One region of the Lentilactobacillus hilgardii genome, then DNA from elsewhere that is predicted to be linked to it. Evidence: predicted binding sites of a transcription regulator. Region 1 holds the regulator's gene; the other holds the start of a gene.
What was found. Region 1 encodes HrcA, which represses chaperone genes, less so after heat shock. Its sites were predicted from a motif close to TTAGCACTCNNNNNNNNNGAGTGCTAA; they were not measured.
Positions count from the first base shown of each region.

Region 2: GQR93_RS00835 (Hsp20/alpha crystallin family protein) is a predicted target of HrcA. The motif match lies at 1,606-1,632, and genes of this name have one in related genera.

Region 1 covers NZ_CP047121.1:1,545,204-1,548,407, reverse strand. The annotation lists gene dnaK (molecular chaperone DnaK) at 1-169, opposite strand, end outside; gene grpE (nucleotide exchange factor GrpE) at 196-816, opposite strand; gene hrcA (heat-inducible transcriptional repressor HrcA) at 835-1,872, opposite strand; gene ribF (riboflavin biosynthesis protein RibF) at 1,998-2,954, opposite strand; gene truB (tRNA pseudouridine(55) synthase TruB) at 2,972-3,204, opposite strand, start outside.
Region 2 covers NZ_CP047121.1:180,058-183,261, reverse strand. The annotation lists gene GQR93_RS00845 (oleate hydratase) at 1-631, opposite strand, end outside; gene GQR93_RS15535 (hypothetical protein) at 684-806, opposite strand; gene GQR93_RS00840 (TetR/AcrR family transcriptional regulator) at 911-1,486, opposite strand; gene GQR93_RS00835 (Hsp20/alpha crystallin family protein) at 1,762-2,196, shown strand; gene GQR93_RS00830 (Hsp20/alpha crystallin family protein) at 2,317-2,751, shown strand; gene GQR93_RS00825 (ABC transporter ATP-binding protein) at 2,821-3,204, opposite strand, start outside.

The DNA.
Region 1 (3,204 bases):
GTTTTGCAACTTCACCAACAGAAGGTTTGCCATCTTTAAATGCCACGACAGATGGTGTTGTACGTGAACCTTCCGGGTTTGGAATAATCTTAGGTTCGTTGCCTTCCAATACAGCAACGGCAGAGTTTGTTGTTCCTAAATCAATACCGATAATTTTATTACTTGCCATAAATAATCCTCTTTTTCTTTAAAGATTTATTTTGCGACGACAACCATTGCTGGTCGAAGAACCCGATCTTTTAATCGGTAACCACTTTGCAGAACCTGCGCCACGGTATCGGCCGGATGCTTCTCATCAGCAGTCGTCGTTTGAATCGCTTGTTGAAGTTTGGGATCGAACGGTTTGTTCAATGCATCAATTTCCTCAACACCATTATCAGACAGTGCCTTAGTTAAATGCTCGAATACCATTGAAACGCCCTTTTTTAATTGTTTACCATTCTCGTCGGTTGCTTCAACTGCAAGTGCGCGTTGAAGGTTATCAACGATCGGCAAAATATCATGTGCCAGTTGCTGACCATCATACTTAATCAAATCAGCCTGTTCCTTCTTAGCATGAGTTTGAATGTTTTTTATATCAGCTTCGGCCCTTAAATACCGGTTTTCCATATCATCAAGTTTTTTTTGCAAATTAACTACAGTCTGCTTTAACTTGACAACTTCGTCTGCTGAATCATGCTTTTCAGTTTTAGAAAAATCGGATTTTTTTGCTGCCTTTGCATCTTGAACTTTTTTTTCGTGCCCATGATCATTCTTAGAAGCCAAATCGTCTGCTGGCTCATTTGATTTTAATGAATCATCCTTTTTATCTGCCAAACAATCGCCTCCTTAAAATTAGTTATCATCATAGTACCCTAAAAGCTTTTTGGTTAGTTCTTCTCTTAATGCACCAACGATTCCAATAATCTTTGAGTAAGGCATCCTGGTTGGTCCAATAACAGCGATAACACCGTGTCCATACTCATTTAAATCATAGGTCCCAGTGATAATACTATAATCTTTTAACAAATCGTTTCTTAGCTCGCTTCCAATTCGAACTTGAACATCGTGGGAATCAGGATTAATAATTTTTTGAACAGTATCTTCGGTGTCCAAAAGATTGTATAGAGGCTTCAACCTGTCAATGTTTTGACGTTCCGCAAACTTTAATAAGTTAAGTTTACCGTCGACATGAACCTTGTCTCGACCAGCTTCACTAAGCATTTCACCAAATATCTTCAAAAATCCCTGGGGTGTCTGAATATACTTCGTCATTAACATTGGAATATCAATTCTTAATTTATCGGCAACCTGAGAAATAGGTTTGCCAACTAACTCTGAATTGATAATGTTAACAATGGTTTCCAGCTGTTCCGAAGAAACATTCGTTAATCGGAAAATCTTATCAACCACATGACCAGTATTAGTAACGATAATTGCCATTACCTGTCGATCATCCAGTTTAACAAGTCGAAAGCCACCCAATTTTAAATTATTTCCTGGTTCAGGATTGAAAGTGACTGCCATATAACTTGTTAAATCGGATAACACCTTTGCAGATTCCTGAATGATTTCGTCAATTCGGTTAAACTCAATGTTAAAAGAACTTTTGATTAAATCTTCTGCACTATCATCCAGCGGATCCGGTTGAACAAGATTGTCAACATAATAACGATAACCTTGCATGGATGGAACCCTTCCAGATGAAAAATGTGTTTTTGTGATTAAGCCCTTTGATTCAAGTGCAGCCATATCATTTCTAACCGTTGCGGAGCTAACATGGGTCGGAAATTCTGAAGCTAATGCCTTGGAACCAACTGGCATTCCCGTCCTCGTATAATCTCGAATGATTATTTTAAGAATATCTTTTTGCCTATCCGTCAGCACTAACATCACCTCTTTTTAGCACTCATAGTATTCGAGTGCTAAGGCACATTTATAATTTAACAAACCATGTGTTATAAGTCAAGGGATTATCAACGATTTTTAGCAATAAATTCGTTTGAGTGCTAATAGTGCTAATTTAAGATATCTGGATGTTCCGATAGATAATGGCGAGTATCCTGCTCATCTCTATCAAGTTGCTCAACTAAATCGTCAGCGGTTTTAAATTTAATTTCTCCCCGCCCATGTGACAGCCAATTGACTCTAACGACTTCACCGTAAATATTTTGATGAAAGTCGATCAAATTAATTTCAACAGTCATTGGACCATTATCAGAAAATGTCACATTCTTACCTATCGATGCCATCCCCAGATACTTTTTCCTGCCAATTTCAACAGTGACAATATAAATGCCAATCGTTGGAAGCCATTGATACTCCGAATGCTCAACATTAGCAGTTGGATAGCCCAATAACCGACCGCGCTCCTCACCGTGAACAATCACACCTTCGGTCTGGAAGGGACGACCCAACAATTGATTAACCTTTTCAATATGCCCATTATCCAAATTATTGCGAATTTGAGTAGAACTCACTTTTTGATTGTTTTGCTTGAGTGCCGGCACTGTGATAACTTTAAATGCGCCATTGACGTACTTTGGCAAGTTCACCATGTTATCTGCTGGTTCGCCGCCATAAGTATGGTCAAATCCTGCAACCACAGCTATGGGGTTAAAACGGCTTAAAAAGTGCTGAATGAACTCTTGAGGTGATTGGCTTTGAAATTGATAAGAATAGTTAACCAGTAATACCTCGTCAACGCCAAATTCTTTAAACAGCTTAAGCTTATAGTCCAGCAGTGTAATATATCGTTTTTCATGTGACGACATTTTTTTATAAACAAGTGCCGGATGATGATCATACGTTAATACAACCAATTTGGTACCATGCTTTTGAGCTTCTTCTTTTGCCCGCTGTAAAACAGCTTGGTGACCTTTATGAAAACCATCAAAAAATCCCATAGCAATCACTGTTTTATCCTTAAATTGGCAATCATCATCGAGAGGATAATGAAGCTTAGTAATATCCATCTTGCAGTTTCTCCTCGTTAATTATTTTTCAAGAACATCTTAAAAGGTCGATAAACTCTTTTGGGTTCATCGAATTGATAGAGTGCTTTTGTTTCTCCCTGATAAACCAATCTAACAATAGGTTCGCGGTCAGGTAAAATACTTTGATCCAAAAAACCGCCATTTGATATTATTTTCCAACGACTGTCATCAAGCTGATAAGCAGGATAATCGGAAAGAGCGGTTGATAATGGCTCAATAATGTCAGACA
Region 2 (3,204 bases), 1.4 Mb from region 1:
TCTGTGTGAACTCATAAATCATCATGTGCATATAACGGCGCAACTCTTGAGCCGAACTTTGAGTTCGAAAAGCAAACGTTGTTTCCCACATATACCAAAAATGTGTTTCAAACATATGCGGATCATCTTGAAAATAGTCGGCAATGGTTACATTGTCGAGTTTTTCCTCTTTAGAATCCGGCATCAAGATTAATTCTGTCAGTTTAAGACGGTCTTTGTTATTTAATCCAAGTTTTCCAGCATTTAGAATACCTTTACCACCCTCCATCAAACGGGCCTTGTCAAAGGTCCGATGATGAGCATCAAAATCTCTGGTATCTTCAGCTGCAGTCATCCCGGGCTCAGTAGCTGACGGGACTCTGCTTAACAAGTCCATTAAATCAACATATGTTCGATAATTAAGCATCCGTCCGCCTCGAGCGACAAACCCCTTGGTGTTTTCCAACGGATGATTTTTATTCCAATATTCATCAGCAGCATCATTAGCAGCAGAACCATCATTTGATCCGTGATCATCTAACGAATAGAAGGTAATTTGATTACCATTCCAATGACCTTCTTGGATCAAGTACACTGCTGCAGCCATATTTGCAAGACCGGCACCAATCATAATCGCTTTATTCTTTGTCATCATAAAACCTCCCTGATAAATCCGATCAATTTCAACTCATTTTATACATATACTATTTGGCTTCATACTCATCATATAAGTGGGAATCATCCTCAAACCAACCAATTGATTTCAAAAAATATAAACTGGCCACGGTTAGTCCAAGCCCAAAAATCAATAATTCTTTATGTTTCATTGTGACACTTCCAATCAATAGTTTATAGATTATCTGGTAACCTTGTAAGCTGTTACGTTATACTCTCATTCTAAAGTTGTTTCTCTAAAATTAAAATGGTCAATTCAACTCATTTGCCCAAATCCTTTCACTCGCTGACCGTTTCGAATTGCATTATCGATACCCCCAGTTAGCATAATTGATGCTCGTTGAATCACATCTGCTTTTGATTCTTTCAAATCATTGGAAAGCCATTGAACAACTTGCATCACCAATGCCCATCCATAGAAGTCCTGGATTGACTCGGTTAATTTTTTAGAAACATTTCGATCCGAATGAATAATAACCTTACCAACCAAATCACTTGCAACCGAATAAAGAAAATTTTCCAACAAATCACGCGCAACAGAATGAAACGTATTCATACAAAACGTTTTATTATCTTCAATATAATTGAGAATCAACCGATAAGCCACCTTCCAATCTTCAATCTTAGTATAGGCATTAATATTTGATAGCAAATCTTGTTTATAGACCCATTCCAAAAGCGAATAAATATCTTCAAAGTGGTAGTAAAAAGTATTGCGGGTTAAATCTGCTTTCTGTGTCAGCATATCTATCGTTATTTTATCAACCGGCGTCGTCATCATAAGTGACTTAAGTGTTCCGCCGAGCTTAATTTTAGTATCTGATCTTTTCACGTAGACAACACCTCAAATTGCAATTCAAATAGTGATCTTAAAAAGTCTTCATTTATAGTATACCGTTCCAGCAACGGTTCGCTATTGTCTTACAAATAAGATGAAAGATTTTATGATAATTAGCACTCTAAACACGAGAGTGCTAATTACTAGCATTCTTGTTCAAACTGATTATTATAGAAGATGAAAGGTAAAGGGGAACCAAAAAAGAAAAAAATAGTGTTCCGTCAACTTTTACCGATCATAAAATTTTGTATATAAGGAGATTGGTAGTTATGGCAAATGACTTAATGAATCGTTTCGATGTTGACCCATTCTTTGATCGTATGGCACGTCACTTCTTTAGCCCAAGTAATTATGATAATGATTATGCAAACTTTGGCAATTTAAAGACTGACATTAAAGAAACCGATAAGGATTATACTTTAAAGATCGATGTACCAGGCGTTGATAAGCAAGATATCCATCTGGCCTATCAAAACGATACATTGTCACTAAACATTAACCAAGATCATTCATCTGAACAAAAAGATGAGAACGGTCGAGTTATTGCCAGTGAACGTAGTCATGGTGTCATGTCACGCAGCTACACATTGCCCGGTGTTGACCGCGACCACATTGCTGCATCGGTAGACGATGGTGTTTTAAATGTGACATTGCCAAAAGTTACTGAAAGTCATGATCAGGATGGTCATATCGAAATCAACTAATTCTATTTAAAAAATAAAAACGCTAACTCAATTAACATTAATTGGGGGAATGAGAGAAGTTTCATTTCACCGATTGAAACGCTTCATAATCCAATAACTTTTAAAAGGGAGATTGGTATTATGGCAAATGAAATGATGAATCGTTTTGCAGTGGATCCATTCTTTGATCGTTTAGCACGTCGCTTCTTCAGTCCAACTGAATGGGAAAACGACTCAGTAAATATGGGTGCCCTTAAGACTGATATTAAAGAAACTGATCAGGATTATATGGTTAAGGTTGACGTTCCTGGAATTGATAAGAAGAACATTCACTTGGCTTACAATGATGGCGATTTAGCATTAAATATTGACCAAACTCATGCTTCCGAAAAGAAGGACGAACAAGGTCGGGTTATTGCCAGTGAACGTAGTCACGGTGTTATGTCCAGGACTTACGAACTTCCTAGTGTCGATCGTGATCATATTTCAGCTCAGGTTGAAAATGGCGTTTTAAACATTGTTTTGCCAAAAGCTGCTAAAAGTAACGACAAGAACAGTCAAATTGAAATCCAATGATTGTTTATCATCACAAAAAGCGGAAACCACATTTGGTGGTTTCCGCTTTTTTTATTTACTGATCTTTTCTTAATCCAGATGCGCTGAATTTTGCAGTTTGATCATATCATAGTAATACCCACGTTTTTTCAGCAACTCATCATTTGTTCCTCGTTCTACAATTCGACCCTTTTCCAGAACCAGTATGAGATCTGCGTTCTGAATAGTTGATAGCCGATGGGCAATTGCGATCGTTGTTCGGCCTTCCTGAAGTTTTGCCAGTCCCTTTTGAATAACCTGCTCAGTTTCAGTGTCGATATTGGCAGTTGCCTCATCCAGGATTAAAATTTTAGGATCCGTTACCAGCGTTCTCGCAAAAGAAATCAACTGTCGCTGACCACTTGAATAACTGGCCCCACGTTCAATCACTCGCGCCTCATACTGATCGGGAAGTGCTTCAATAAACTGATCTGC